3 regions of the Marichromatium sp. AB32 genome follow, and region 1 is predicted to be linked to each of the others. Evidence: predicted binding sites of a transcription regulator. Region 1 holds the regulator's gene; each other region holds the start of a gene.
The links. Region 1 encodes sigma-54, which starts transcription at its own class of promoters, with help from an activator protein. Its sites were predicted from a motif close to TGGCANGNTNCNTGCTT; they were not measured.

Region 1 (10,434 bases):
CGCCGCCATTCGTCTGGCGATCTTCGACGTCGACGGCGTACTCACCGACGGCAGCCTCTATCTCGGCGACGACGGTCAGGAATACAAGGCGTTCAACGCCCGCGACGGTCACGGCATGGTGATGTTGCGCGAGTCCGGCGTGACCCTCGCGGTGATCACCGGGCGCAGCTCGCGGGTGGTCACCATGCGGATGAAGGGATTGGGGGTGAACCACGTCTACCAGGGCCAGCGCGACAAGCTCGCCGCCTATCTCGAGCTGCGCGAGCGACTGGGGATCGAGGACGCCGCCGTGGCCTATCTCGGCGACGACGTCATCGACCTGCCGGTGATGCGCCAGGTCGGGCTCGCCGCGGCGGTGGCCGATGCCCACCCGATGGTACGCGCCGAGGCGCACTGGCACACCACGGCGCACGGCGGGCGCGGCGCCGCGCGCGAGTTCTGCGAACTGATCATGGACGCTCAGGGGACGCTCGCGCGACTGGCCGGACAGCGTCCATGAGCACCCGCGCGCACTGGCCGCTGCGCTACTACCTGCTCGCCGCCTTCTTCGCCTTCAGCGGGCTCGCGGGCTGGTGGCAGGTCCAGCGCATCGACCAGCCGCAGGGACCGGCCACCGTACGCCCCCGCGTCCCCGACTACGTGGTCCACGCGTTCACCGCGCTCGAGACCGACACCAGCGGCGCACCGAGCCGACGCCTGAGCGCAACCGAGTTGCGTCAGTTCGTCGCCGAGGATCTCTCCGAGCTCGACCGCCCACACATGCAGCTGTTCCAGTCCGACGGACCGCCGTGGCGCGCGCGCGCCGAGCACGGGCTGGTGCTCGACGGCGGCGCGGAGGTGCGGCTGACCGGCGACGTCCATCTCGAGCGCGACGCCACCGCCGAGGCCCCGCCCGCGCACATCGAGACCGAGCAGCTCAACGTCTGGCACCAGCGCGCCTATGCCCGTACCGACCTGCCGGTGCGGGTGGCCAGCGGCGAGGACTGGCTGAGCGCCACCGGCATGCAGCTGTGGTACGACGAGCCGGCGCGCGCCACCTTCCACGGTCGCACCCGGATGCTGCTCGCCCCGACCCAGGAGACCCAACCATGAGCCCTCCACTGCGCCTGCTGGCACTGTTGCTGTTGTTCGGCTGGAACCCGGCCAACGCGCTCGACGACGACCCCCAGCAACCGATGTATATCGAGGCCGACGACGTCGAGGTACGCGAGGCCGAGGGCACCAGCATCTATGTCGGCAACGTCGAGGTCACCCAGGGCAGCATGCGCCTGCACGCCGACCACATGACCGTCTATCACCGCGAGGACCGCCGCCCGCGCCAGATCATCGCCATCGGCACCCCGGCGCGCTTCCGTCAACTGCTCGAGGACGACCAGGGCGAGGTCCGCGCCTTCGCCAGGCGCATGGAGTTCGACACCGACCGCGACGAGCTGGTGCTGATCGACGAGGCGGTACTGATCCAGGGCGAGGACCGCGTCGCCAGCGAGCACATCGTCTACGACCGTGCCCGCGAACACTTCCGTGCCGGCGGCAGCGGTCGGGTGCGGATCACCATCACCCCCGAGGAGGAGTCATGACAGGGGTCGACGGATGAGCGTACTGCGCGCCGAACAGCTCAAGAAACGTTATCGCAGCCGCGAGGTCCTGCGGGGAGTGAGCGTCGAGGTCGAGGCCGGCGAGGTGGTCGGGCTGCTCGGCCCCAACGGCGCGGGCAAGACCACCTGCTTCTATCTCATCGTCGGGCTGATCCCGGCCGACCAGGGGCGCATCACCCTCGACGAGCACGATGTCACCCTGATGCCAATGCATGCGCGCGCGCGCGCCGGACTGAGCTATCTGGCGCAGGAGCCCTCGGTGTTTCGCAAGCTCAGCGCGCGCGACAACATCCTCGCGATCCTCGAGACCCGCGGCGACCTCGACCGCGAGCAGCGCGAGCAGCGTTGCGAGCAGCTGCTCGAGGAGCTCGGCATCGCCCATATCGGCGAGTCGCTGGCGCTCAGCCTCTCCGGCGGCGAGCGCCGTCGTCTCGAGATCGCCCGCGCGCTGGCCGTCGACCCCAAGGTGATGCTGCTCGACGAGCCCTTCGCCGGCGTCGACCCGATCGCCGTGGGCGACATCAAGGCGATCGTTTCGCACCTGCGCGAGCGCGGCATCGGCGTGTTGATCACCGATCACAACGTGCGCGAGACGCTCGACATCTGCGATCGCGGCTACATCATCAGTAATGGCGAGGTGATCGCCGCCGGCCGCCCCGACGAGCTGCTCGCCAACCAGCAGGTACGCGACGTCTATCTCGGCGCCGACTTCGCCATGTAGCATGTAGGCGGCAGCATCCGCGCCCCGCTGCTACATATTGGGAGTAAGATGAAGACCATCGCGCCCCGGCAGGGGGCGCGCTTGACGTGACTCAGGCACCTTTGTTGCCACCCGACCTATAATCGTCATAGGACGGTCATCGACCCGGCATAGAGACAGACGCAAGACGCATCGGCGATCCATGAAGCAAACCATCCAGCTTCGCCTCGGCCAACACCTGACGATGACGCCCCAGCTGCAGCAGGCGATTCGCCTCCTGCAGCTGTCGACGCTCGAGCTGCAGAAGGAGATCCAGGAGGCGCTGGACTCCAACCTGATGCTCGAGGAGGCCGAGGAGGCCGACCGCTTCGCCGCCAACGGAGAGGACAGCGGCAATGGCGCACACGAGTCCCCGCCCAGCGATGAGCAGGGCAGCGCCGAGCGTGAGCTCCAGGGCGAGACCAACGAGATCCCCGATGAGCTCCCGGTCGACACCCAGTGGGCCGATGTCTACGACGGCTATCTACCGCCGAGCACCCAGGGCAGCGCCGAGAACGCCGATTTCGACCCCTTCCTCCACCAGAGCCGCCCTCAGACCCTGCACGATCACCTCCTCTGGCAGCTCAACCTGATCCGGCTGAGCGAGCGCGACGAGATGATCGCCGAGGCGGTGATCGATGCCATCGACGCGCGCGGCTATCTTCGGGCCGATCTCGACGAGCTGCTGAGCACCATCGGCGACGATCAGATCAGCCTCGAGGAGATCGCCACCATGGTGCACCGGGTGCAGTCGTTCGATCCCCCGGGGGTCGGCGCCCGCGATCTCGCCGAGTGCCTGCAGATCCAGCTGCGGCAGCTCCCCGCCGAGACCCCGCAGCGCGACCTCGCGCTGGCGATCTGTCGCGACGGCTTCGAGCACCTGCCGCGCAAGGACATCGCCGCGCTGATGCGCCGCTTCAAGCAGACCGAGCCCGAGATTCGTGGTGCACTCACGCTGATCTGCCAGCTCAACCCGCACCCCGGCGACTTGATCGCGCAGGAGCCCCCGGAGTACGTTGTACCCGACATCTTCGTGCGCAGAGAGAATGGTCGCTGGTCGGTGGAACTCAACCCGGAATCCACACCTAAACTGAGGGTGAACGCAGACTACGCCCGGCTGATCCGGCGCGCCGACACCAGCAGCGACAGCGTCACCATGCGCAACCACCTGCAGGAGGCGCGCTGGTTCATCAAGAGCCTGGCGAGCCGCAACGACACCGTGCTGCGGGTGGGCGCCAAGATCGTGGAGATGCAGCAGGCGTTCTTCGAGCACGGCGAGGAGGCGATGCGGCCGATGGTGCTGCGCGACGTCGCCGAGGCGCTCGAGCTGCACGAGTCGACCGTCTCCCGGGTCACCACGCAGAAATACATGCATACGCCGAGGGGCACCCTGGAGTTCAAGTACTTCTTCTCGTCCCACGTCAGCACCACTTCTGGTGGGGAGTGTTCATCAACGGCGATCCGCGCGCTCATTCGTAAGCTGATCGCCGCCGAACCCGCCAGAAAACCCTTGAGCGACAGCAAGATCGCGGCCGAACTGGCCGATCGCGGCATCCAGGTCGCGCGTCGAACCGTCGCCAAGTACCGCGAGGCCATGGGTATTCCAGCCTCGAACGAGCGCAAACGCCTGGCATGAGCAGGCTGTTTGGAACCCCTGTAAGGAGTCCAATGATGCAAATCAATCTGACGGGTCATCACGTCGACATCACCGAGGCACTGCGCGACTACGTCGACAGCAAATTCGCACGCCTGGCGCGTCACTTCGACCACGTCACCAATGCCCACGTCATTCTCAGCGTTGAGAAGCTCGACCAGAAGGCCGAGGCGACGCTGCACATCAATGGTGGGAAGCTCTTCGCCGACTCCGTGCATGAAGATATGTATGCCGCGATCGACGGCCTGACCGACAAGCTCGATCGCCAGATCCTGCGCCACAAGGAGAAGAAGAACGACTATCGCAGCGCACCCGGCCCGAAGGCGGCCGACTCTGAAGCCGAGGCCGACGCCGAGGCCGATACCGAATAGCCCGGCAACGGCCTGATGGCCCATGCGTCGGCGGGGCGTCGGGACACCCGACACCCGCCGGACCGACGCACCGACACCTCGAACGGATCCGTGATCGCGCCGTTCGGGGTGTTTTGCATTGAGACCCTGAGATCCGAGCCGATATCGACACCTGCGGGCTCCGACGACTCGAAGGACACCCAGAATCCATGACCACGACCACGCGCCCCGATCACCCGCCGGTATGGACACCGGACACCGTCACCGCCCAGCGCCCCTGTCCCTGCGACCACCAGGAGCCTTGACCGATGTTCAGTCCAGACCTGATCAGCGAGGCCCGAGTCAGCTGCGGTGCCGAGATCGCCAGCAAGAAGCGGCTGCTCGAGACGCTCGCCGAGCTGCTGGCCAACGACCACCCCCGTCTCAACACCGAACTCGTCTTCGAGCGTCTGCTCGAGCGCGAGCGACTCGGCAGCACCGGACTCGGTCACGGTGTGGCGCTGCCGCACGCCCGCATCAAGGAGATCAACGAGGTGCTCGGAGCCTTCGTCAGCACCAGCACCGGGGTCGACTATGACGCGATCGACGGCGAGCCGGTCGATCTCGCCTTCGCCCTGCTGGTCCCGGAGAGCGCCACCGAGGAGCATCTGCGCTTGCTCGCCCGGCTCGCCGGCATGTTCAGCGACCCGGCCACCCGCGCCGCGCTGCGCGAGGCCGGCTCGGCGGCGAGCGTGCTGCAACTGATCGAGACGAGCGAGGCGCGCTAGCGCCACGCCGACCTGGGCCATGCTCGACAGCCTCCAGTCACTCCTCGAACAGACCGGCCCGCGGCTGCAGCTGCGCTGGCTCAACGGCGAGCCCGAACAAGGCTCCCCACTGCGCCGGCCCGAGCGCGCACGCTCGCGCGAGTCGCTGATCGGCTCGCTCAACTGCATCCACCCCAACTGTCTGCAGGTGATCGGGCGCGCCGAGCAGCGCTATCTCCAGGCACTGGGACGCACCGCCTTCGAGGAAACCCTCGAGCAACTCTTCGCCGAGCAACCGGCGGCGATCCTGTTCGCCGACGGCCTCGAGCCCCACCCCGCCTTCTTCGCCTTCGCCGCCGAGCACGACACCCCGCTGCTCGGCTCGCCGCTCGGCGACGAGGAGCTGATCAACCACCTGCGCTATTTTCTCACCCACGCCCTGGCCGAGCGCCAGACCCTGCACGGCGTCTTCATCGAGGTGCTGGGGATGGGGGTATTGCTGGTCGGCGATCCGGCGGTGGGCAAGAGCGAGCTGGCGCTCGACCTGATCACCCGCGGTCATCGGCTCATCGCCGACGACGCGCCGCGCTTCGCGCGCATCGCCCCGGAGGCCATCGAGGGCACCTGCCCGGAGACCCTGCGGGACTTCCTCGAGGTGCGCGGGCTGGGTATCCTCAACATCCGCGCGATGTTCGGCGAGGGCGCGGTCCAGCGCAGCAAGACGCTGAACCTGATCATCGATCTGCAACCCCTCGACCAGCAACAGATCGCCGGTCTCGACCGGCTCACCGGCAGCCTCTCGGCAACCGACGTGCTCGGGGTGGCGATCCCGACCATCACCATGCCGGTGGCGCCGGGACGCAACCTGGCCATCCTGGTGGAAGCGGCAGTGCGCCACCAGATCCTACGTATCCGTGGCTATGACGCCGGCGTCGACTTCATCGACCGGCAGGCGCGGGCGATCCGTCTCGACCGCCCCGACCCGCCCGGCCCCGGATCCAGACCCTAGCACCGCTCCCGACCTCGATCGGGACCGGCCCGGAGCAACCCGCAGCCCATGAAACTCGTCATCCTCAGTGGCCTGTCCGGCTCGGGCAAGAGCGTCGCCCTGCATACGCTCGAGGACCTTGGCTATTACTGCATCGACAACCTGCCGCTGTTCCTGCTCAAGGACCTGGTCGCGGGGCTGCGCAAGGCCCCCGACGACGGCTTCTCCAGCACCGCGGTGGGCATCGACGCGCGCACCAGCCCGCGCGCGCTCGGTCGGCTCGCGGAGCTAATCGAGGAGGCGCGCGCCCAGGGCATCGACTGTCGGGTGATGTTCCTCGACGCCGACACCGACACCCTCAAGCGCCGCTTCAGCGAGACCCGGCGACGTCACCCGCTCACCCGCGGCAACCGCTCGCTCGACGAGGCCATCCGCCTCGAGCGCCGTCTGCTCGAGGCCATCGGCCGCTGCGCCGAGATCCGTATCGACACCACCCACACCAATGTGCACGAACTACGCGACCTGGTCCGCGCCCACCTCGTCGGCAGCGACTCGCCCAAGGTCTCGATCCTGCTGCAGTCGTTCGGCTTCAAGCACGGCGTGCCCAAGGACGTCGACTTCATCTTCGACGTGCGCTGCCTGCCCAACCCGCACTGGCAGCCGGAACTCAAGCAACTGACCGGACTCGATCAGCCGGTGATGGAGTTCCTCGACGCCAGCACCGAGGTCGGCGAGATGCGTGACGACATGCTCGCCTTCTTCGACCGCTGGATCCCGCGCTTCGAGACCGACGGGCGCAGTTATCTCACCATCGCCATCGGCTGTACCGGCGGCCAGCATCGCTCGGTCTACATGACCGAGGCGCTGCGCCGTCACTTCGAGCAGACCGGTCACAAGGTGCTGGTCAGACACCGGGAGTTACCGTGAGCATCGGACTGTTACTCATCACCCACCAGCCACTCGGCGGCGACCTGCTGCGCATCGCCAGCGCCATCCTCGGCACCGAGCCGGCAGCCACCGAAGCGCTCGAACTGGTCAACGACCGTCCCTGCGAGTGCATGCTGCGCGAGGCGCTCGACTGCGTCGACCGACTCGACCAGGGCGGCGGCGTACTGGTGCTCACCGATCTCTACGGTGCCACCCCGGCCAACATCGCCCTGGCGCTGCACGAGCAGCGACGCCGGGTACGGGTGATCTCCGGGGTCAACCTGCCGATGCTGCTGCGCGCGCTCAACTATGCCGAGCTCGACCTCGACAGCGTCGCCGAGAAGGCGCTCGAGGGCGGGCGCGAGGGTGTGATTCGCTGCCAGGAGCAGGACGCATGACCAGCAAGGACTTCGAGATCATCAACAAACTCGGCCTCCACGCCCGCGCTGCGGCCAAGCTGGTGCAGTGCGCCAACGGCTTCACCAGCCGCATCGAGGTCGAGCGCCGCGGTCAGCGCGTCAACGGCAAGAGCATCATGGGGGTGATGATGCTGGCCGCCAGCCGCGGCACCTGGATCACCGTCAGCGCCGAGGGCGAGGACGAGGCCGCTGCACTGACGGCGATCGAGCAACTCATCGGCGACCGCTTCGGGGAAGGCGAGTGACCATCGCCTATCAGGGCATCGGCATCCACTCGACGCGCGCCATCGCGCTCGGGCCGGCGCTGGTCGACAGTCGCAGCCTGGCCACCATCGGCCATATCGAGATCAGCGACGAGCAGGTACCCGCCGAACTCGAGCGGCTGGAGCGGGCGATCGACGCGGCGCGCGGCGCGCTCGAGGCGGTGCGCGCGCAGATCCCCACCCAGACCCCGCAGAACATCGCCGAATTCATCGATACCCATCTGCTGATGCTCGAGGACGCGGCGCTGGTCGAGGAGGTCCGGCGCATCGTCAGCGCCGAGCGCTGCAGCGCCGAGTGGGCGCTGCAGCAGCAGCGCGACACCCTGGTGCGCATCTTCGACGAGATGGACGACCCCTATCTGCGCACCCGCCGTGACGACGTCGAGCACGTCGTCCACCAGATCCAGTCCTTCCTCGCCGGCGAGTCCCCGGAGCCGCGCCTGCCCGAGCACGATCTCGACGGCCATGTGGTGGTCGCCCGCGACCTCACCCCGGCCGACACCATCCTGCTCCACCACCGCGGCATCGCCGGCTTCGTCACCGAGTTCGGCGGGCCGATGTCGCACACCGCGATCCTCGCGCGCAGCCTCGGGGTCCCGGCGGTGATCGGGGTGCGCAACATCACCCGCTACATCGAGCCGCGCGAGTTCCTGGTGGTCGACGGCGAGAACGGCACCGTGCTGTGCGATGCCGACGACCTCACCATCGCCCACTTCCGTGATCGCGTCCGCGCCGCCGAGGCGCGCCAGCACCGGCTGCGCCGACTGATCGGACGCGCCGCGCGCACCCGCGATGGCATCGCAGTCGGCCTCCAGGCCAACCTCGAGCTGCCCGAGGACGTGGAGACGGCGCGCGCCAACGGCGCCGCCGGCGTCGGACTCTACCGCACCGAGTTCCTCTACATGAACCGCCTCGACCTGCCCGACGAGGAAGAGCAGTTCGCCAGCTACGCGGCGATGATCGAGGGACTCGGCGGCATCCCCACCACCATCCGCACCCTCGATCTCGGTGCCGACAAGGACAGCGCCGCCCAGCCCATCGAGCCGAGCGGCAATCCCGCGCTGGGGCTGCGCGCGATCCGTCTCTGTCTCAAGGAACCGGCACTGTTCCGACCACAGCTGCGTGCCATCCTGCGCGCCTCGGCGCTCGGTCCGGTGCGGCTGATGCTGCCGATGGTCTCGGGGGTGCGCGAGGTCATGGCGGTACGCCAACTGCTCGAGCAGCTCAAGCGCGAACTCGCCAGCGAGGGGCTGGCGCACGACCCGGCGCTACCGCTCGGCGCGATGATCGAGGTGCCGGCCGCGGCGCTCGCCGCCGGGGCCATCGCCCGTCACTGCGATTTCCTCTCGATCGGCACCAATGACCTCATCCAGTACACCCTCGCCATCGATCGCCTCGACGACGCCGTCAACGACCTCTACGACCCCACCCACCCGGCGATCCTGCGGCTGATCCGCATGACCATCGAGGCCGGTCGCGCCCGCGGCATCCCGGTCGGGATGTGCGGCGAGATGGCCGGCGACGCGCGCTTCACCCGACTGCTGCTGGGGCTCGGGCTGCGCGAGTTCAGCATGCAGCCCGGTGCCCTGCTCGACGTCAAGGAGGTGGTGCTCGCCGCCGACACCAGCACCCTGCAGCGACGCACCGAGGCGCTCTTCGCCCGGCTCGACGAGGCCGACCCACAGGACCTGCTCGCGGCACTCAACACCGATTGACGCCGCCCCCAGGCCCCTCCCATCGGCTCTGTTAGGATAGGCGCAACCGAGCGCCGGCCCCCGCGATGCACCGCCACCCCGCGCCCGGCGAGCGTCTCCCAATCACAGCAGCCACGGGCAGCCATGACAGCCGCAGCACCCAGCACCACTGACGACCAGCGTTTCGCCGATCTTCACCAGGTTCTCGAGCAGGGCGCCATGCGCAAGGCCGCGCGCATGCTCAATGCACTGCAGCCGGCCGAGATCGCCCACCTGCTGGAGTCGCAGCCGCCCAAGGAGCGCGAGCTGGTGTGGAGTCTGGTCGATGCCGAGTACGACGGCGAGATCCTCACCTATCTCAACGACGACGTGCGCGAGCAGCTGATCAGCCAGATGGACGCCGGCGAGCTGGTCGCCGCCGTCGGCGGGCTCGACACCGACGACCTCGCCGACCTCATCCAGGACCTGCCGGTGACCATCACCAGCGAGGTCCTCAAGTCGCTCGACCAGCAGCGTCGCGAACGGCTGCAGACCGCCCTCGCCTTCCCCGAGGACAGCGCCGGCGGCTTGATGAACACCGACACCGTGACCGTCCGCCCCGAGGTCACGCTCGACGTGGTGATGCGCTATCTGCGCCGACTCAAGGACGGGCTGCCGGACATCACCGACAACCTCATCGTGGTCAACCGCGAGGGCTACTATCTCGGCGTACTCTATCTCACCGATCTGCTCACCCACGACCCCGAGGAGACGGTGGCCGAGGCGATGACCCTGGCGGTGCAGGCGATCCCGGCGACCTGGGGGGCGCGCGAGGTGGCCACCCGCTTCGAGCAGCACGACCTGGTCACCGCACCCGTGGTCGACGACTCGGGACTGCTGCTCGGGCGCATCACCGTCGACGACGTGATGGACGTCATCCGCGAGGAGGCCGAGCACCAGTTCCTCGGCCAGGCCGGTCTCTCCGAGACCGAGGACATGTTCGCCCCGGTGCTGCTCAGCGCGCGACGTCGCGCGCTGTGGCTCGGGGTGAACCTGCTCACCGCCTTCCTCGCCGCCTGG
Region 2 (10,434 bases), on a different contig from region 1:
CGAGGTCGAAGCCGCCGCAGAAGGCCAGTGCGTCGTCGATGACCACCAGCTTCTGGTGGTGACTGGCCGCCAGCGGATGATTGTCATCGAGGGCGAAGTGCAGGCGAGGGTGCTGGCGCCAGGGGTGGATGCCGAAGAGCAGCGGTTCACGCTCGAGCGCGTAGATCGGCGCATAGTCCCAAAGCAGGATCCAGGCCTCGAGCCCGGGGGTGCGTTCGAGCAGGGCATGGAGCAGCTCGCCGAGTCGGGTCGGCAGCCCGTCGCCGGGGTCCTCGCGCACCAGCTCGAGCTGACTGTGCAGGTCCCAGCCGAGGATCAGGATGCGATGCCGGGCATTGATCAGTGCCCGACGCAGGGTGGCGAAGTAGCGTTCGCCATCGATCAGTGGAGCCAGACGGCGGGTGCCGGTGATCTGCCAGCAGGTCTCGCCGGGTACCAGCAATGGGTTGGGCGTGTGACGTTCCATCGGGGGGTCATCCTGTTCGGGTGGCGCGCGGCAGCGCCAGTTCTGCGTAGAGCGGCAGGTGGTCGGAGGCGATGCGGGCCCGTGGGTCGCGGCTGCGTTCGAGTCGCTGCAACAGTCCCGCCGGTCGGGTCCAGACGCGATCGAGCGCGAGCAGTGGCCAGGCGGCGGGGAAGCTGGCGAGCCTCGGGGTGGGCCCGAGCAGCCGGGAGAGCTGGCGTTCGGTGCGCGCCAGCGGCCACCAGGTGTTGAAGTCGCCCAGTACCACCAGGGGGGCGGGTGAGTCGCTGATCCAGGGGCGCAGGCGTTCGACCTGGCGGCGTCGCTCCCGGGTCCTCAGCCCGAGATGGGTGGCGAGACAGCGCAGCGGGGTGCCGTGCACGGTGCGCAGGTCGGCGACGATGGCTCCGCGCGGCTCGCGCCGGCGTTCGCTGAGGTCGAGACGGGTGAGTGCGATGACCGGCAGCCGGGTGAGCAGGGCGTTGCCGTAGTGGCGATCGTGGGTGAGGATGGTCGGACCGGGAATGGCGTGATAGTCGCCGAGTTGCGCCAGCTCGTGCATCTGTGCCGAGGGCGCGTGTGCTGTCGGGGTCGAGTCGACCTCCTGGAGCGCGATCAGGTCGGCATCGAGCGCGCGCAGCACCGTGGCAATGCGTCCGAGGTCGCGGCGACCGTCGCGGCCGATCCCGCCGTGGATATTGTAGGTGACCACGCGCAGCCGTTGGCGCGGGTCCTGGTCGGCCATCATGTTCCATGACATGGCTGCCGCGTGGCGTGATTCAACCGCGGCCACGTCGTCCCCGGGCCGGTTCCCCTATACTGTGGGCAGACGAAAAGGATGTCGCAAGGCGTGTTGGTTCAGCGTCAGCGCAGGAGTGAGCACCATGATCGATGTCCCGGTTTCGGTTCCCTTCGTCCCCACCGGTGCGCGTCCGAGCATGTCGGAGCGGCTTGGGCTCGGGCGGGTGGCCACGCGCCCCGAGTCGACACGTCCGGTCAACGATCCCGAGGCGGTCGGCCCGCGCCGCCCGAGCGACGAACAGGCGCGCGACGGCGCAGTGCTGGGTGGCGAGATCGGCGCCCGCGTCCGTCTCGCACTCGAGGCCGGCGAGCACACCGCCGAACCCGCCTCCACGACCTCGCAGACGAGCGGGGAGGCGCGCTTGAGCGCGGCGCTGGATCCCGGGCCGGCGGCGCCGACGCGCGGGTCGTTCGACGCCGAGGCCTGAGCCTCGCTGTCGGGGTCAGTCTTCCTCGTGGGGCCGCGGTGTGCGGCGGCGGCGGGTGGTCTCGAAGGCGAAGGCCACGGCGTCGGCGACCTCCTCGGCCATGCGCGAGCGTTCCTCGTCGCTCTGGTGCGAGGCGAAGTCGATGCTGTGGCGTACGTAGCGCGGCGGCAGATAATTGAGCGCGACACAGGCGAGATCGTCAAAGTAGTCTGCGTCGAAGGCTTCGCCGCGCTCGGCGAGCAGCTCGCTGATACGCGCGGCGACCAGGCGTTCATAGTGATTCTCGATGCTGGAGAGCATGACGGTCGACTCCGGTTCTGCCTATCGGGATGGCGCCGGCCCCGGGGTGGGCACGATGCGCCATGGGTCGGCGCTATCTTAGCCGAAGCCTCGCGATCTCGACCATGACGCAGGGCGTGTCGTCCAGCAAGTCCCGAGTTCGATCCCAAAGGAGCGAAGATGCACGATCGACACGGCTCGACCGATGCCGCCATTCCCGCCGCATGGCGGGGCGTGCTGGGCGACGGCCTGGCCATCACCCTGGTGCTGGCGCTGGCGCCGAGCCGTCGCCCCCCGACCCCGGCGGAGTCGGGGGTTCGGCTGCTCGATGCCATCGCGATGCTCGAAGACGGTGGCCGTGGCGGGCGCGACGAGACGCCCTCGCTGGAGCTGCAGCGACTCGAGGCGAAGGTCGACCTGCTGATGCAGCTGCTCTCGACCTGGATGCAGGCGCAACTCCCGGCGCCGGTGAGCGCGACCCTGAGTGCCGAGGGGGTGGTGTTGCCCGCCGCGCTGCTCGATACTGCCGATGATCGGCTCGAGCTCTACCCCTCGACAGCCTTCGCCCAGCCGCTGGTGCTCGGGCTCGAGACGGTCTGCGAACTCGATGGTGCGATGGGCGCGCGCTGGCGGTTCAGTGATGACGGGCTGCGCGAGGCGCTGGGGCGTTGGGTGTTTCGGATGCACCGGCGCGCAGTGGCGCGGGCGCGGCGATAGCGCGCCTTCGGTCGCACCATGGGGTCTGCGTGCTTGACAGTGGCCGACGCGGACGTTAGAAACTCGTCGCTCCATCAAGAATCGCGATGCGCCCTCTCCGGAGCAAACAGCAAGCCGGTTCGGCGGCCGTCTGCTCGCCTTCCGCGTGTCGCGGGCGCGAGTGTCACGAGCGCGGGGCTGCGTTCACCGCGGAAGGATTGCGTTTACGATGCCGAGCGAGGGCAACCCATTTGAGCAACGCGTGCGGATCGGTGTGTTCGGTGATCAGCCGGCGCGCGACAGGACCGGACACATCCTGGAGTTCCTCGGCTGCGAGGTGCAGCCACTCGAGGCCCTCGACGAACTCGACACGATGTCACTCGCAGCACTCTGGCTGTGCGCGCCGGGGGCGCGTCTGGCCGAGCAGCTCGAGCGTGTCCGTCCACCCTCCCTGCCACTGATCTGTCAGCCGCTCGACGGTGCCCGCGAGGCGCTGCCCGGGCATGTCTGTGTGGTCGACGAGCCGCCTGTTGTCGGGCGGGTGCTGGCGGTGTTGCAGTGGTTACGGGCGGACGCGACCGATGCCGTCGAGACGTCCGGGATCGAGGGCCTGGTCGGCGCCCATCCGATCATGCGTGGGGTCAAGCGCGCCATCACCCAGGTCGCCAACAGCGATGCCACGGTGCTCATCCTCGGCGAGACCGGCTCCGGCAAGGAGGTGGTGGCGCGCGCGATCCATGCCGCCTCGTCGCGGTGCGACAAGCCCTTCGTCGCCGTCAACTGTGGCGCCATCCCGCCCGACCTGCTCGAGAGCGAGCTGTTCGGTCACGAGAAGGGGGCCTTCACCGGGGCCTTCACCGCTCGCACCGGGCGCTTCGAGCTCGCCGCCGATGGCGTGCTGTTTCTCGACGAGATCGGCGACATGCCGCTGCCGATGCAGGTCAAGTTGTTGCGCGTGCTCGAGGAGCGAACCTTCGAGCGGGTCGGCTCCAACAAGCCGATCCAGGCCCAGGCGCGGATCATCTCCGCCACCCATCGAGACCTCCAGGAGGCGGTTGATGCCGGCGCCTTTCGCCAGGATCTGTTCTTTCGTCTCAACGTCTTTCCCATCGAGTTGCCGGCGCTGCGCGAACGGCGCAGCGACATCCCGCTGCTGATCGGCGCGCTCGAGGAGCGCTTGCGCGCGCAGTCGGTGGAGACCGCGCGGCTGACCCCGGCGGTCATCGCCTATCTCGCGCAGCTGCCCTGGCCGGGCAATGTGCGCGAACTCTCCAATCTGCTCGAGCAGTTGGCGATCCTCTATCCGGGGGAGCCGGTGGACCTGGCGCAGCTGCCGCCGCGCTTTCGCCCCGAGGCGGCCGCCGAGGTGCTTGAGGGGTTGCCCCCGGCCCCGGTCGCCGCCCCGGCGCTCCCCGGAGGGTGCGAGGAAGGCGCCCTGCCGCCTGAGGGGGTGGAGTTGCGCGGCTATCTCAACGAGCTCGAGCGCCGCATGATCGTCACCGCCCTGGAACAGAACGATCAGGTGGTGGCGCGTGCCGCGCGACGTCTGGGCATGCGTCGCACCACCCTGGTCGAGCGCATGCGCAAGTTCGGCCTGGGGCGCGGCGGCGACTAGCAAAGCCCCCCCGGCCGAGCGGGAGACCGAGATTGCCCGTCAAGAATTCGACGTCCTGTCGGTGATGATGCTGCTCGTCATCTGCGCCCGGGGTTGCGCAATCCTGCCGCAGCCCTTGTCCGTCAGGCCCTGCCGCCATGCCTGAGGTTTTTGGCACTTAATTTGCAATATCCCATATCGTGTCCAAGGGTCGGGTACGCCGCTGCACCTGCGTATCCAACCGGATTACGTGGATTGAAGAGATGGGAGATTGTGAACGTGAGTGACATGCAGATCCAGAACGTCTTGCAGCAGATGCGCGCGCTCTCGCAGTCGGGACGGGTCGAGGGGAGCATGCCTGCGACGCAGCAGCCGACGGCGCCGAGCGAGGGCGGTGAATTCGCCACCGCGCTGCGCGATTCGTTGCGCTCGGTCAATGCGTTGCAGCAGGAGGCCAAGCAGGTGCAGACCAGTTTCGAGCTCGGTGAGGCCAATACCAGTCTGCCGCAGGTGATGGTGGCGATGAACAAGTCGAGTCTCGCCTTCGAGGCGACCAATCAGGTGCGCAACCGGCTGTTGTCGGCGTACCAGGAAGTCATGAGCATGCAGGTCTGAGCGCTGACGGCGCGCAGATCCACGGAGAGATTCATCCATGGCGTCTTCGCTGACAGCCGCCTTTTCTACTGGAATCAAGACCTTCAACGAACTGCCGGTGGGTCGGCAGATCGCGTTGCTGGGGATGATCGCCGGTGGTCTGGTGGTGGCTGGCGCCATCCTCTACTGGGCGATGCGCCCGACCTATGCGCCGCTGTTCTCGCGGATGGAGAATGCCGAGGCCGCCGAGGTGGTTCAGGCGCTCGATCAGCTCGGCGTGGCCTACCGCATCGATGAACTCTCCGGACGGATCGAGATCCCCCAGGCCCAGATCGCCCAGACCCGATTATTGCTCGCCGGTCAGGGGCTGCCACGCGCCTCGGACTTCGGCTTCGAGCTGCTGCAGGAGGACATGGGATTCGGCGCCAGTCGCTTGATGGAAGGAGCGCGCCATCAGCGTGCGCTCGAAGGCGAGCTGGCGCGCTCGATCGCGGCGCTCGATCCGGTGGAGAGTGCGCGGGTTCATCTCGCGCTGCCCGAGCGCTCGGTGTTCGTGCGCGAGCGCAAGCCGGCGAGCGCTTCGGTGGTGGTCCATCTGCGCGGCACCCGGGCCTTGAACGACACCCAGGTCGCAGCCATCGTTCATCTGGTGTCCTCGAGCATCCCGGCGCTCGATCCCGAGCAGGTCACCGTGGTTGACCAGCACGGTCGGCTGCTCACCAGCAACGACGACGAGATGGGGTTGTCGACCTCGGCCGACCAGCTCGACTACATCCGCCGTCTCGAGAGCAGCTATGTCGATCGGGTGATGACCCTGCTGGTGCCGATCATCGGGCGCGACGGGGTGCGGGTGCAGGTGGCCGCGGACATCGATTTCTCCCGCGTCGAGCGCACCCAGGAGTCGTTCGATCCCGAGCGCACCGCGGTGCGCTCCGAGCAGCTCAGCGAGCAGGAGCGCGTCGGCAGCGACCCGGCGATCGGCGGCATCCCCGGCGCCTTGACCAACCAGCCGCCGGCCGGTGGCGCCGTCGGCGCGGCGCCGGTGGCCGACCCGATGATGCCGAGCAGTCGCAGCATGCAGAAGACGCGCAACTACGAGATCGATCGCGCGATCTCGCACGTGCGCGAGATGCCGGGCAATATCCGCCGGCTGTCGACGGCGGTGGTGGTCGACTATCGCGAGGAGCTCAACGAGGAAGGCGAGGTGGTGCGGGTGCCGCGCACGGAGGAGGAGCTGGCGAGCATTCGCGCGCTGGTGCGTGAGGCGGTGGGGTTCGACGATGCGCGCAATGATTCGCTCAACGTGATCACCGCCTCGTTCACGCCCGCCGACACCACCGACGCCGAGCCGGTCTGGACCCAGCCGTGGTTCCTCGAGCTGGCCAAGATCGGCGCCGGGCTGATCCTCGCGCTGATGGTACTCTTGACCATCGTGCGTCCGGCGGTACGTCAGCTCGCGCCGCCGTCCGCCGACGAGGCTGCCGCCGCGCTCGAGGACCAGTCGGGCGAGGGCGGTGGGGCCGGCGGCGAGGGCGAGCTCGGCGAGGATACCGTGGCGATCACCCAGCAGAGCGCGGCGATCGCCGCGCTCACCGGGCCGAAGGACGGGGATCAGCAGCAGGTCGATCTCGAGGCGGTGCGCGAGCTGGTCAAAGAGGATCCGAAACGCGTGGCACAGGTGATGAAGAGCTGGCTGAACGAAGATGGCAACTGATCCGTCCAAGCGCCCCGGCCCCGAGCAGGTGGCAATCTTCCTGATGAGCATCGGTGAGGGGCCAGCCGCCGAGGTGCTCAAGCACATGGGACCGAAGGAGGTGCAGAAGATCGGCACCGCCATGGCCTCGCTCGAGCGGGTCTCGCGCACCGATATCGACTATGTGCTGAAACGTTTCTCGGAGACGGCCATGGAGCACACCTCGCTCGGGATCGGCGCCGAGGACTATGTGCGCTCGGTGCTCAACTCCGCGCTCGGCGAGGACAAGGCCTCGGGGCTGATCGACCGCATCCTGCTCGGTCGCAACTCCAAGGGGCTCGAGGCGCTCAAGTGGCTCGATCCGCGCGCCATCGCCGAGATGATCCGTCACGAACACCCGCAGATCGTCGCCATCGTGCTCTCGCACCTCGACGCCGACCAGGCCGCCGAGACCCTCTCCTATCTCCCCGACCGGATGCAGTCGGATATCGTGCTGCGCATCGCCACCCTCGACGGCGTCCAGCCCGCAGCGCTCCACGAGCTCGACGAGATCCTCGAGCGCCAGCTCTCGGGCAAGAACACCGCCAAGTCCTCGATGGTCGGCGGGGTCAAGACCGCCGCCGACATCCTCAACTTCATGGACGCCTCGCAGAGCACCAACGTGATGTCCGGGGTCACCCAGGTCGACGAGGATCTCGGCGAACGCATCCAGGAGCTGATGTTCGTCTTCGAGAGCCTGGTCGACGTCGACGATCGCGGTATCCAGACCCTGCTGCGCGAGATCTCCACCGACTCGCTGGTGCTTGCGCTCAAGGGCGCCGATGACGCGCTCAAGGACAAGATCTTCAAGAACATGTCCAAGCGCGCCGCCGAGATGCTGCGCGAGGACCTCGAGGCCAAGGGGCCGGTGCGGTTGAGCGACGTCGAGGGGGCGCAGAAGGAGATCCTTGCCGTGGCGCGTCGACTCTCCGAGAGCGGTGACATCGTTCTCGGCGGGGCCGGCGGGGAGCAGATGGTGTGAGCGGCTCCGGATCTTCGGTGCTCTATGCCGACCTGCTCGACGGGCCGGTGCAACGCTGGCAGCCGCCGGATGTCGGCGCGCCGCCGCCCGCGCCCGAACCCGAGCCCGAACCCGAGGTCGAGCCCGAACCCGAGCGTTATCTGCCGACCGCCGCCGAGATCGAGGCGATCGAGCAGGCCGCGCGTGATGCCGGTTACGAGGCCGGTTTCGAATCCGGCTACAAGGAGGGGCGCGAACTCGGCCAGGGTGAGGCGGAGAAGGAGGGCCGGGCGCGCTACGACAAGAAGGTACGCGAGACGGTCGAAGCCCTCGAGGGCGTGGCCCGCGATCTCGCCGATCCCCTGGCTGCCGCCGCCGATGCGCTCGAGCCCGAGCTGCTGGCACTGGTGGTGGCGATGGCGCGACGGGTGGTGATGGCCGAGCTCGAGCAGCACCCGGAACACGTCGCCCGGGTGCTCGGCAGTGCGCTCGGGCAGCTGCCCTCGCGCAATCGCGAGATCCGCGTGCGCATCAACCCCGAGGACGCGGAGATCCTCGAGGCCTATGCCCGTGACCGTGACGAGCGCATCAGCTGGCGCCCGGACCCGGGTGTCGCCCGTGGCGGCTGCACCATCGAGAGTGGCCCGAGTCGGATCGACGCCACCCTCGAGGAGCGGTTGCGTCAGAGTGTCGAGGCGCTCTGGGGGGAGGTCGAACCGGCGCCTGACGAGCCAGTGGTCGACGGCGCCGAGTCCTTGTCGCCGGCGGCTTCGGTGGATGCTGCCGTTACCGACGTTGACGCCGCGCCGGAGACGGGAGACGTCGCACTGGCCGATGAAGAGGTCGAGCAGCGATGAGCGAGCTGATCGATGGATTGCGCGAGCAGGGCACCCGCGATCTGGTCAGCGGGTTGCGCGAGCGCCTGGCACAATCGGGGCGGCGCATCGACAAGGTGGCGCCGCCCCAGCCCGAGGGGCAGCTCTCGCGGATGGTCGGACTGACCCTCGAGGCCGAGGGGATCCGGCTACCGGTCGGCGGGCGCGCGGCCATCCATACCGCCAGCGGTGGTCGGGTCTCGGCCGAGGTGGTCGGCTTCCAGGGCGAGCGCACCTTCCTGATGCCCGAGGGGCGGATCGAGGGACTGGTGCCGGGGGCGCGGATCGAGCCGCTCGACCAGCAGCGGCGCATCGCCGTCGGGCCGCAGTTGTTGGGGCGGGTGATCGACGCCAACGGCGAGCCACTCGACGGCGCCGGGCCGCTGCGCGCGCAGCAAGAGATGCCGATCGACGGGCGCCCGATCAATCCGCTCACCCGCGACCCGATCCGCACCCAGCTCGATGTCGGCGTGCGCACCCTCAATGGACTGCTCACCGTCGGTCGCGGTCAGCGCCTCGGGCTGTTCGCCGGCAGTGGCGTGGGCAAGAGCGTGCTCTTGGGGATGATGACCCGGTTCACCGCCGCCGACGTCATCGTCGTCGGGCTGATCGGCGAGCGCGGTCGCGAGGTCAACGAGTTCATCCACGACATCCTCGACGACGAGTCGCGCCGGCGCACCGTGGTGGTGGCGGTGCCGGCCGACCAGTCGCCGCTGCTGCGTCAGCACGGCGCGCTGGTGGCGACCACGGTGGCCGAGTACTTCCGCGACCAGGGGCTCGACGTGCTGTTGCTGATGGACTCGCTGACGCGTTTTGCCCAGGGCGCGCGCGAGATCTCCATGGCCATCGGCGAGCCGCCGGCGACCAAGGGCTACTCGGCCTCGGTGTTCGCGCGCCTGCCCGCGCTGGTCGAGCGCGCCGGCAACGGTGACAAGGGCGGCGGCTCGATCACCGCCTTCTACACCGTGCTCGCCGAGGGCGACGACCAGAACGACCCGATCGTCGACGCCGCGCGCGGCATCCTCGACGGGCACGTGGTGCTCTCGCGCGAGATCGCCCAGAGCGGGCGCTATCCGGCGATCGACGTCGGCGCCTCGGTCTCGCGGGTGATGAGCGCGCTGATCAGCCCCGAACACGAACAGGCGGCGCGGCGCTTTCGCGGCATGATGGCCACCTATGCCGCCAACCGCGACCTGATCGCCGTCGGCGCCTATCGCAAGGGCACCGATCCCCAGCTCGACGAGGCGGTGGCGATGTACCCGCGTCTCGAGGCCTATCTCGCCCAGCAGCGCAGCGAGTGCGTGACCTTCGAGGAGGCCCGCGACAGCCTGATCGCGCTGATGCGGGGTGGGCCGTGAGCGCCGGCATCCGTCGTTTCAAGCGCCTGCTGCGCATCCGCGAGGCGCAGGAGAACGAGGCCGCGGTGGGGCTCGCCGCGCGGCTCGACACCCTCAACCAGGTCGAGGCCCAGCGCGAGCAGCTCGAGCGCTATCTCAACGACTATCTGAACGCCCTGGTGCCGGAGGATGTCAACATGCTCAAGCAGTTGGCGCGGATGCGCGATCAGCTGCGCGAGGCCCTCGATCAGCAGGAGCTGCGTGTCGATGCCGCTCAGGCACAGGTCGATCAGGCCCGTGCGTTCTGGCTCGAGCGCCATCAGGCGAGCCTGTCGCTGGACAAGCTGATCGAGCGACGTCGTGAACAGGAGGCGCTCCAGGAAGGGCGTCGCCAGCAGCGCGAACAGGACATGTGGGCGACCCGGCGCGCCTTCGATCAGCGTCACCAGGAATGAGGCCCGCTGATGCGACAGGCGCCTAACCGGGGCGGTGCAAGCCCCCTTCATCAATAGCGAGGATCGCGGTCATGCAAGCGCAAACAGCTCAGTTACAGCCATATGGCCTGTTGCAGCTGCTCTCCGGCGCCACGACCGGGGCGGCGGCGGTTGATCCCGCGGGGGAGGGAGGCGCCTTCACCGAGGCGCTCGAGGGCCAGCTGCGCGAGCTGCTCTCGG
Region 3 (10,434 bases), on a different contig from region 1:
CCCTGCGCGAGCAGCGACGCATCGCCGATCTCGATCCTGCCTATCACAACCTCGACCAGGGCGACATGGATCAGGTGTTCCACACCGGGTCGCTCTATGCCCCCGACCGCATGCCGCTGCGCGACATCCTCGAGATGCTCGAGCAGATCTACTGCGGCACCGTCGGCTCGGAATACATGCACATCACCAACACCCTCGAGAAGCGCTGGATCCAGAAGCGTCTCGAGGGCTATCGCGCCACCCCCGAGCTCAACACCCAGGAGCGGCGCTGGCTGCTCACCCTGCTCACCGCCGCCGAGGGCATCGAGCAGTATCTGCATCAGCGCTATGTCGGCCAGAAGCGCTTCTCGCTCGAGGGCGGCGACGCGCTCATCCCGCTGCTCGACGAGCTGATCCAGCGCGCCGGGCGCAAGGGCCAGAAGGAGGTGGTCATCGGCATGGCCCACCGCGGCCGGCTCAACGTGCTCACCAACATCTTCGGCAAGCCGCCGCAGGACATCTTCGCCGAGTTCGAGGGCCGGGTGGCGATGGACTCGCGCAAGATGGCCGGCGACGTCAAGTACCACATGGGCTTCGCCACCGACATCGACACCCCCGGTGGCATCGTCCACCTGGTGCTCGGCTTCAACCCCTCACACCTCGAGATCATCGATCCGGTGATCGAGGGCTCGGTGCGCGCGCGCCAGCGCCGCCGCCGCGATCGCACCGGCGATCAGGTGCTGCCGGTACTGATCCACGGTGATGCCGCCTTCGCCGGTCAGGGCGTGGTGATGGAGACGCTGCAGCTGTCGCAGACGCGCAGCTACGCCACCGGCGGCACCGTGCACATCGTCATCAACAACCAGATCGGCTTCACCACCAGCCACCCGCTCGACACCCGCTCGACGCTCTACTGCACCGACGTCGCCAAGATGGTTCAGGCGCCGGTGTTCCACGTCAACGGCGACGACCCCGAGGCGGTGATCTTCGTCACCCGCATGGCGCTCGACTTCCGCAACCAGTTCCACAAGGACGTCATCATCGATCTGGTCTGCTACCGTCGTCTCGGTCACAACGAGGCCGACGAGCCGGCGGTCACCCAGCCGATGATGTATCAGAAGATCCGCCAGCACCCCACCCCGCGCGCGGTCTATGCCGAGCGTCTGATCAGCGACAGCGTGATCGAGCGCGAGGAGGCCGAGGCGATGGTCGCCGACTATCGCGACTCCATGGAACAGGGCGTGGTGGTCGCCCGTCCGGTGCTCTGCGGGCTCGACCATGCCTACCGGGTCGACTGGAGGTTCTGTCGCGACCAGCACTGGGAGCAGGACGTCGACACCGGGGTGCCGCTCGAGCAGTTGCGCGCGCTCGCCGAGCGTCTGCTCGCCGTCCCCGAGGGCTTCAAGCTCCACCCGCGGGTGGCCAAGCTGTGGGACGAACGGCGCAAGATGGCCCAGGGCGATCAGCTCGCCAACTGGGGCTTTGCCGAGAACCTCGCCTACGCCAGCCTGCTCGACGCCGGCACCCCGGTGCGTCTCTCCGGTCAGGACGCCGGGCGCGGCACCTTCTTCCACCGTCACGCCAAGATCCACGACCAGCTCACCGGCGAGTCCTACACCCCGCTGCAGCACCTCGGCCCCAACCAGGGCGCCTTCATCGCCATCGACTCGATCCTCTCCGAGGAGGCGGTGCTCGGCTACGAGTACGGCTTCGCCACCGCCGAGCCGCACGCGCTGACGCTGTGGGAGGCGCAGTTCGGCGACTTCGCCAACGGCGCCCAGGTGGTCATCGACCAGTTCATCACCTCGGCCGAGACCAAGTGGGGCCTGCTCTGCGGACTGGTGATGCTGCTCCCGCACGGACTCGAGGGTCAGGGCGCCGAGCACTCCTCGGGCCGGCTCGAGCGCTTCCTCCAGCTCTGCGCCGAGCACAACATCCAGGTCTGCACCCCGACCACCCCGGCACAGATCTTCCACCTGCTGCGCCGTCAGATCGTCCGCGACTATCGCAAGCCGCTGGTGGTGATGACCCCCAAGAGCCTGCTGCGCCACCGCCTCGCCGGCTCCTCGCTCGAGGAGCTGGCCAGCGGCCAGTTCCAGCCGCTGCTGCCCGAGGTCGACCCGATCGACCCGACCGAGGTCGAGCGCGTGGTGTTCTGCAGTGGCAAGGTCTACTACGACCTGCTCGAGGCGCGGCGCGCGCGCGGCCTGAGCAATGTCGCCATCGTCCGCATCGAACAGCTCTACCCCTTCCCCAAGCGTCAGTTCGCCGAGGTGATCGAGACCTACGCGCACACCGAGGAGATCGTCTGGTGTCAGGAGGAGCCGCAGAACCAGGGCGCCTGGGACCAGATCAAGCACCGCTTCCACTGCCTGATCCAGGACGGCAAGCGCCCCTACTACGTGGGACGCCCGGCCTCCGCCGCCCCCGCGGTCGGCCATCGCGCGGCCCATGTCGAGCAGCACGAGCGCCTGATCGATGAGGCGCTGAGCGGTCGTTTCAACCCGAGCATGAACAGAAGGATCCCGCCACAATGAGTGAAGTCCGCGTACCCGCCCTCCCCGAGTCCGTCGCCGACGCCACTGTGCTGACCTGGCACAAGCAGCCCGGCGAGCGCGTCTCACGGGCAGAGACCCTGGTCGACCTGGAGACCGACAAGGTGGTGCTCGAGGTCCCGGCGCCGGCGGACGGCGTCCTGGGCGAGATCAAGGCCAAGGAGGGTGAGCTGGTCACCTTCGACACCGTCCTCGCAGTGATCACCGAAGGCGCCGCACCGAGCGCGCCGGCAGCCCCCAAGACGGCGCCGGCCAAGTCGGCCCCAGCGGCGCCAGCGGCCGCCAAGCCCGCGCCGGCGCCGACTCGCCAGACGCCTCCGGCCGCCGCGCCGGAGCCGGCGCCCGCGCACGAGCCGATCATCACCCCGGCGGCACGGCGGCTGGTCAAGGAGATGGCGATCGACCCCAGCCAGATCCACGGCAGCGGCAAGGACGGCCGGGTGCAGAAGGCCGATGTCATCGCCTTCCTCGACGAACGCGAACGCCAGGCCCCCGAGGCCACCGACGAGCACCTGCTCGAGCAGCAGGCACCGGCCTCGCCGAGCCTCACCGGCGAGGCCGGGCGTCCCGAGCAACGCGTACCGATGACCCGGCTGCGCGCGCGCATCGCCGAGCGGCTGCTTGAGGCGCAGCGCAACGCCGCCATGCTGACCACCTTCAACGAGGTCAACCTGTCGGCGCTGATGACGCTGCGCGGACGCTACAAGGACCGCTTCGAGCAGCAGCACGGGGTGCGTCTCGGGCTGATGTCGTTCTTCGTCAAGGCCACGGTCGAGGCGCTCAAGCGCTACCCGGTGCTCAACGCCACCGTCGACGGCGAGGACATCCTCTACCACGGCTATTACGACATCGGCATCGCGGTCAGCTCGCCGCGCGGTCTGGTGGTGCCGATCCTGCGCAACTGCGACCAGCTCACCATGGCCGACATCGAGGGCGGCATCGCCGAGTTCGCCACCAAGGCCCAGGACGGCTCACTGAGCTACGAGGAGCTGACCGGCGGTACCTTCTCGATCACCAACGGCGGGGTGTTCGGCTCGATGCTCTCGACGCCGATCCTCAACCCGCCGCAGAGCGGCATCCTCGGCATGCACAAGATCCAGGAGCGCCCGGTGGTGGAGAACGGCGAGATCGTCATCGCACCGATGATGTATCTGGCCCTCACCTACGACCATCGCATCATCGACGGTCGCGAGGCGGTGCAGTTCCTGGTCGCGATCAAGGAGCTGCTCGAGGACCCGGCCTTGCTGTTGCTCGGGGTCTGACCCCAAAGCGCGCCCAGCACCGGGCGCGCAATCACGTCACTGCACGCCCCCCGCCCCGAGGGGGGGCGCGCTACTCCTCCAGCTCCCGTCCCCAGCGTTCGAGCAGGTCGTGCTCGACACCGAGATGATCGAGCACCCGCGCCACCATGAAATCGACCAACGCCTCGACGCGCTGCGGACGGTGATAGAAACCGGGGCTGGCGGGCATGATCACCACCCCGTTGCGCGACAGGCTGAGCATGTTCTCGAGATGGATGCTGGTATAGGGGGTCTCGCGCACCACCAGGATCAGCTTGCGCCGCTCCTTCATCGCGACATCGGCGGCGCGGTCGATCAGACAGTTGGAGATGCCCGCGGCGAGATTGGCGAGGGTCCCCGTGGTGCAGGGACAGACCACCATCGCATCGGGCGGGTTGGAACCGCTGGCCACCGGCGCCGTCCACTGCTGACGACCGAACACCCGCAACTGACCGACCTCGGCATCGAAGCGATCGCTGAAGAAGCGCTCGGCCTCGGCCGGTCGCGAGGGCACCTCCAGCCCCAACTCCATCTGCAACACCACCTGCGCCGCCTGCGAGACCATCACATAGACGCGCATCCCGGCGCCGACCAGGGTCTCGATCAGACGCAGCCCGTACTGCGCCCCCGAGGCACCGGTCAGCGCCACCGCGACGGTCTGCGGCCATTGGCTCGGAACATGGGTCATCGAAGCATCTTCCCGTGATTGACTGAGTGGTTGCCGTGCGCTGGACGTGGTCACGACGCGCGGGCACGCCCGAGGGCATCGAGCAGACGCTGGTGGATCCCACCGAAACCGCCGTTGCTCATCACCAGCACCTGATCGCCGGGGCGCGCCTCGGCACCCACCCGCGCGACGATCGCCTCAACCGAGTCGAGTACCGCGCCGCGCTCGCCGAACCCGGCGAAGACCGCGCCGGCGTCCCAGCCGAGATCATCCGGGGCGTACACATAGACCCGGTCGGCGGCGGCCAGCGAGTCGACCAGGGCGGCGTTGTGCACCCCCAGGCGCATGGTGTTGGAGCGCGGTTCGAGCACCGCGAGGATGCGCGCCGCGCCGACCTGCTGGCGCAACCCGTCGAGGGTGGTGGCGATCGCCGTCGGGTGATGGGCGAAGTCGTCGAACACCCGCACCCCGCCGACCTCGCCGCGCAGCTCCATGCGCCGCTTCACCCCGCCGAAGCGGCTCAGCGCCGCCAGCGCCTGCGCCGGCACCACCCCGGCGTGACGCGCCGCGGCGATCACCGCCAGGGCGTTGTCGACGTTGTGCCGACCGGTCAGCGCCCAGTCGACCTCGCCGACCGGCTGCCCGTGATGGAACACGCCGAAGCGCGAACCGTCGGCCGCGAGCAGCTCGGCGCGCCACTCGCCGTCGCCACCGAAGCGCGCGGTCGGCGTCCAGCAGCCCATCTCCAGCACCGTCTCGAGCGCGGCGTCGCCGTCCGGGTGGAGGATCAGGCCGGAGCCGGGCACGGTGCGCACCAGATGGTGGAACTGACGCTGGATCTGGCCGAGGTCGTCGAAGATATCGGCATGATCGAATTCGAGATTGTTGAGGATCAGGGTGCGCGGTCCGTAGTGGACGAACTTCGAGCGCTTGTCGAAGAAGGCGGTGTCGTACTCATCGGCCTCGACGACGAAGAAGGGCGTCTCACCGAGCCGCGCCGAGACGTCGAAGTCGCGCGGCACCCCGCCGATCAGAAACCCCGGGGCGAGCCCGGCCTCCTCCAACACCCAGGCGAGCATGCTCGCGGTGGTGGTCTTGCCGTGGGTGCCGGCCACCGCCAGCACCCAGCGCTCGCGCAGCAGGTGCTCGCGCAGCCACTCGGGGCCGGAGCAGTAAGGCAGCCCGCGATCGAGCATCGCCTCCACCGCGGGGATGCCGCGCCGCATCGCGTTGCCGACGACGACCACATCGGGGGCGGGATCGAGATGGGCGGCGTCATAGCCCTCCATCAGCTCGATCCCGGCCGCCTCGAGCTGGGTGCTCATCGGCGGATAGACGTTGGCGTCGGAGCCGGTCACCCGATGGCCGAGGGCGCGCGCGAGCTGCGCCACCCCACCCATGAAGGTGCCGCAGATACCGAGGATATGCAGATGCATGCGAGACGGTTCTCCCGAACGACGAGGACGCGGGCCGCGCGGGCCCGCACGAGGATTCAGCGGCGACGGCGCTCAGCCGCCCCCGAACAGCGCGCCGATCAGCGCCACCGCGAACAGCTCGAAGGCCAGCGCGATGGCCACCCCCTGACCGAGGCCGATGACGAAGGCATGGCGCAGGATGTGCCCGGTCACCACCAGGCTCCACACCACCAGGGCGAGAAACAGCAGGGCACCGAGCGCGGCCAGCTCGGTCTCGCGACTGCCGGTCGGCTGCAGCCCCAGCGGCACCAGCGCGAGCAACCCGAGCAGCGCGCCGGCGCCGAGCAGCGCGGTCGCCGTCTGCAGGAAGCGCCGGGCGTGACGCACCGCGCTCAGACCGACATAGAGCGCGGCCAGGGTCAGCGCGATCTCGGCAAGCGCCTGCAACAGGCTCGGCCACCAGCCGATCCCCGCCGAGACCCCCACCAGCATCCCGACCAGCAGATCGGCCAGCAACACGACAACGAACAGGGTTTCCGAGGCCGGGAGCTGCTGCGGCGTACGACGCAGCCAGCACAGCTCGGCGAAGAACATGATTAGGGCCTGCACGACGATCACCTGCAGCGGGACATGGCGCCAATGATAACCGCCGGGACCACGACGACCGCAAGTTCAGCGGTCAGCTATCAGCCGCCAGCAGCCAGCCGCCAGTGGGTGTGGTACTCAACGACAGCGCCACTTGCCACCAACGGTCGGCGACCGGCAAGCGCACATTCTCGGCACCAGTGTTCGAGGGCAGGCCGCCACTGGAGGCTGGCGACTGATCGCTGGCGACTGGCGACTGGCGACTGGCGGCTGGCAGCCGTCCGCTCAACGCCGCGCCAGCGCGATGCCGAGCGCGAGCATCAGCGCGGCGAGGACGACGACCGGTGCGTTGCCGAGACGCGCGAAGGGGGTGGCGCCGACGCGGGGCTGGATCTCGGCGCTGGCGCCGCCGCGCACGAAGGCCGGGACGCGCTCGATCACCCGGCCGCGGTAATCGATGATCGCCGAGATCCCGGTGTTGGTCGCGCGCAGCAGATCGCGCCCGCTCTCGAGGGCGCGGGCGCGGGCGATCTGCAGGTGCTGGTGAGGCGCAAGCGAGTCGCCGAACCAGGCGTCGTTGCTGACGTTGATCAGATACCGCGCCTCGGGCAGCGCCTCGATCAGCTCGGCGCCGAAGGCGTCCTCATAGCAGATCGAGGCACCGACCGGATGCGTCCCGACCTGGAGCAGCGGGCGCGCCGCCTCGCCGCGACTGAAGTCCGACATCGGCACCTCGAACCAGGCGATCAGCGGCCCCAGCCAGGCCTTGAACGGCAGGAACTCGCCGAAGGGCACCAGATGTCGCTTGAAGTAGCGGTCCTCGACGCTGCCGATGGCGAGCAGCGCATTGTAATAACGACCACCGTCGGTTTCGCGCACCGGGATGCCGAGCACGATCTCGGTGCCGGTCTCTCTCGCGCGCGCGGCGAGCGGATCGATCAAGGGCGCGCGCAACACATCGAGGAAGTCGGGCAGCGCGGTCTCCGGCCATACCACCACATCGGCGTCGAGATGATCGAAAGTGAGTTCGAGATAGGCGCGCACCGTCGCCGGCCCCGTCTCCGGGTTCCACTTGATCGCCTGCGGGATATTGGCCTGGACCACGCTCGCGCGCAGCGGCGCGCCCTCGGGCTGGGTCCAGTCGAGCTGCGCCAGCGCCCAGCCGCCGCCCCAGAGCACGACCAGCACTGCCAGCGCCAGCGGACGCCCCCGGCCCCGCGCCCGCCGCACCGACCACCACAGCATCCCGGCCGAGAGCGCCGCCACCAACGAGGCGCCATAGACGCCGAGGAGCGGCAGCCAACCGGCCAGTGGTCCGTCGATCTGCCCGTAGCCGAGCGCGAGCCAGGGGAAGCCGGTGAACAGCCAACCGCGCAGCCATTCGAGCAACACATAGAGCGCCGGGAAGCAGAGCAGCGCGCCCACCCGGTCCGGCCCGGCGGCCAGCCGCTGCAGCGCCCAGCCGAGCACGCCGTAGTAGAGCGCCATCGCGGCGACGAAGACCAGGGTGAGCAACTGGGCCACCGGCGCCGGCATGTTGCCGAACTCGTTGAGGCTGATGCGGATCCAGAACACCCCGAACCCCATCAACCCGACCCCGAACAGCCAACCGCGCCAGAAACCGGCGCGCGGCGTCGCCCCCTCCAGCGCCAGCAGCAGCAGCGCCAGGGCGAGCACCGCGAGCGGGAAGCCCCCGAAGGGCGCGAAGCTCGACACCGCCAGGGCGCCGGCGAGGAAGGCGATCAGGGCTGATCTGCGCGAGGGCGGGAGAACTGACGACAGAGACATGGCGGTCGATCCGATGACAGCAGACCGGGCGGGTTCTATCAGCCGCCCCCGACCCGGTCAACCGTCAGTCACGCCCGCCGCCGTTGCGACAGCGCGCGATATCGACCTGCATGGGACCGAGCGCGGCGGGTTCTCGACCCGATCGAACGCAGCGGCGAACAGCGCCAGACCCCGTATCACGGCCAGCGGCAGAATCACGCCGTTGACGAAGCGACCCGGGTGAGAACCGGAGACGGCGAAGGACAGCCAGATCGCATACAAAAACGCTGACCGATGGCTTCCAACAAACCCATCTCCTGCCCGCACAACGCAAGACGCCGGGGTGTCGGCGGACACCCCGGCGCCGTCAGCCGTTCAGCCCGAGCACGACCTCAGGCCGCGTCGTGACGCCGCCGCACCCGCGCCAGACCGATCAGGCCGGCGCCGAGCAACGCCAGCGCGCCAGGCTCGGGGATGCTGATGGTGTCACCCAACAGCTCGGCGGTCGAGACGCGGGCGAAGAAGACATCTGCTCCTCCCGCCAGATCGACCATGAACTGCGAGCTTGCGGTGTAGGAGAAGTCGAACGGCGTGCCACCCAGGGTCACGAGAGGGTCGGTATCGAAATAGTCACGGGCCATACCGCCGGTGACGTGCATCGCGGAGCCGGCGTTACTGAACAGCATGCCCGCGGCGAAGAGCTGACCGGTGAAGGAGATCGACTCGAAGGTACCTTCAAGGAACAGGGCGCCATCGGTGGCCTCGTACATCTCGTTCGGGTCGGCCTCGAAGTCGTTGTTGGCGTTGAAGTTCCGACTGTGATCGACCCAGATCTTGAAATACGACTGGCTCCAGTCGACCGTATAGGTGGCGGGATCGAGGAAGTCGCCGCCACCGGGCGTGTTCTCGACGAACTCGATGCCGCCGAACTCATAGGTCAGCTCACAGCCCGGGCAGAAGTCCGCCGGATTCGTCTCGGGGTTCGGCTGACCGGTCTGGTCGTTGGCGTCGTTGAAGTTGTTGATCTTGCCGCCGCCATAGAGATAGTTGCCGAACATCATCGTGGTGGCGTTGGTGGCGTTGATGCCCACCAGGCTGCCCATGTCGTAGCCCGAGTTGGTGCTCTGGAACCACTGGGTGAAGTTACTATCCATCTTCATGTCGAGCGGCGAATCCGGGTTCCACAACACCCCGCCGACATTGATGACATCAGCGCCGGCAAGCGGCGACACCATGATCGCCGCACCGAGCAGCGCGCTTTTCCGAGTCAACATGATCCATCTCCCTGTATCGCTTCAAGAAGGGGCTGCTCCACCCCGCTGACAGAAAAGCGAAAAGCAGGCCAGACCCGACAAGCCATTGAAGACAAAAGGAAAGGGAAGAGATTGCTGGACCCAATAACGAGAAAGACACTTTTTGTGTAAAAAAGGTCGACGTTTTTACCGGCAACGTCCAGCCACCGGACCAAAAACCTCACCGCGACAGGACCCGCCGGCGCGACAGACCCGAAACCCGCGACCAACACCGTCAAGAATTCCGTCACCTCGTCTCGGCCTTATCGCCACGTCACGCGGTCTGCTCTCGCACGAAGTCGAGAAAAGCGCGATCGGCACGCGAGAGATAGCCCCCACTCTGCCATGCCAGCGAGAAGTCGAGATGAACCGGGGTCGCGAATGGAATCGCCACCAGCCCGGGGTCGCGAGTCTGCTCGCTGACCATGCGCAGCACGCAGGTGATGCCGAAGCCCTGGCGGACGATGGTCTCGGCGAGCGGGATGAGATTGGTCTCGAAGGCGATGCGCGGCTCGACCTCGAGCGCGGCGGCATGACGGTCGATGAACTCGCGCAGGAAGTAGCCGCTACGCGCAACCACCAGATCGTGTTCGAACAGGATCGCGAAGTCGATGCATTCGGCCTCCGCCAGGGGATGCGAGCGACCGACGTGTACCACCACCTCCTCGCGCAGGAAGGGATGGGTCTCGAGACCGTCGAGCTCGGCGTCGCTGGTCACCACGCCGAGATCCAGCACCCCGGCGCGGATCATGCTCAGCAGACTCCGGGTGCCCGCCTCCTGCACCGACAGCCGCAACCCGGGATGACGGTGTTTGAAGGCCATCAACAGCGGCGGGAAGAAGTAGGAGCCGAGGATGCTCGGCAACCCGATCCGCACCTCGCCCTTGAGCAGTC

Region 2: a site for sigma-54 is predicted at 4,434-4,450, ahead of fliE (flagellar hook-basal body complex protein FliE). Genes of this name have one in related genera too.
Region 3: a site for sigma-54 is predicted at 9,577-9,593, ahead of EBL85_RS09060 (PEP-CTERM sorting domain-containing protein). Genes of this name have one in related genera too.

The regions. Positions count from the first base shown of each region.
Region 1 covers NZ_RHFJ01000016.1:18,510-28,943, reverse strand. The annotation lists gene kdsC (3-deoxy-manno-octulosonate-8-phosphatase KdsC) at 1-499, shown strand, start outside; gene lptC (LPS export ABC transporter periplasmic protein LptC) at 496-1,092, shown strand; gene lptA (lipopolysaccharide transport periplasmic protein LptA) at 1,089-1,577, shown strand; gene lptB (LPS export ABC transporter ATP-binding protein) at 1,591-2,316, shown strand; gene EBL85_RS07065 (RNA polymerase factor sigma-54) at 2,498-3,970, shown strand; gene hpf (ribosome hibernation-promoting factor, HPF/YfiA family) at 4,006-4,359, shown strand; gene EBL85_RS07055 (PTS sugar transporter subunit IIA) at 4,647-5,105, shown strand; gene hprK (HPr(Ser) kinase/phosphatase) at 5,125-6,093, shown strand; gene rapZ (RNase adapter RapZ) at 6,142-6,999, shown strand; gene EBL85_RS07040 (PTS sugar transporter subunit IIA) at 6,996-7,397, shown strand; gene EBL85_RS07035 (HPr family phosphocarrier protein) at 7,394-7,663, shown strand; gene ptsP (phosphoenolpyruvate--protein phosphotransferase) at 7,660-9,396, shown strand; gene mgtE (magnesium transporter) at 9,520-10,434, shown strand, end outside.
Region 2 covers NZ_RHFJ01000001.1:169,861-180,294, reverse strand. The annotation lists gene EBL85_RS00920 (VTT domain-containing protein) at 1-466, opposite strand, end outside; gene EBL85_RS00915 (endonuclease/exonuclease/phosphatase family protein) at 474-1,223, opposite strand; gene EBL85_RS00910 (hypothetical protein) at 1,348-1,692, shown strand; gene EBL85_RS00905 (late competence development ComFB family protein) at 1,708-1,992, opposite strand; gene EBL85_RS00900 (PilZ domain-containing protein) at 2,152-2,688, shown strand; gene EBL85_RS00895 (sigma-54-dependent Fis family transcriptional regulator) at 2,897-4,282, shown strand; gene fliE (flagellar hook-basal body complex protein FliE) at 4,541-4,876, shown strand; gene fliF (flagellar basal-body MS-ring/collar protein FliF) at 4,914-6,569, shown strand; gene fliG (flagellar motor switch protein FliG) at 6,559-7,569, shown strand; gene EBL85_RS00875 (FliH/SctL family protein) at 7,566-8,405, shown strand; gene fliI (flagellar protein export ATPase FliI) at 8,402-9,781, shown strand; gene fliJ (flagellar export protein FliJ) at 9,778-10,215, shown strand; gene EBL85_RS00860 (flagellar hook-length control protein FliK) at 10,287-10,434, shown strand, end outside.
Region 3 covers NZ_RHFJ01000024.1:280-10,713, reverse strand. The annotation lists gene EBL85_RS09090 (2-oxoglutarate dehydrogenase E1 component) at 1-2,516, shown strand, start outside; gene odhB (2-oxoglutarate dehydrogenase complex dihydrolipoyllysine-residue succinyltransferase) at 2,513-3,796, shown strand; gene EBL85_RS09080 (flavin prenyltransferase UbiX) at 3,867-4,502, opposite strand; gene mpl (UDP-N-acetylmuramate:L-alanyl-gamma-D-glutamyl-meso-diaminopimelate ligase) at 4,553-5,917, opposite strand; gene EBL85_RS09070 (hypothetical protein) at 5,990-6,505, opposite strand; gene lnt (apolipoprotein N-acyltransferase) at 6,767-8,269, opposite strand; gene EBL85_RS09060 (PEP-CTERM sorting domain-containing protein) at 8,641-9,522, opposite strand; gene EBL85_RS09055 (LysR family transcriptional regulator) at 9,815-10,434, opposite strand, start outside.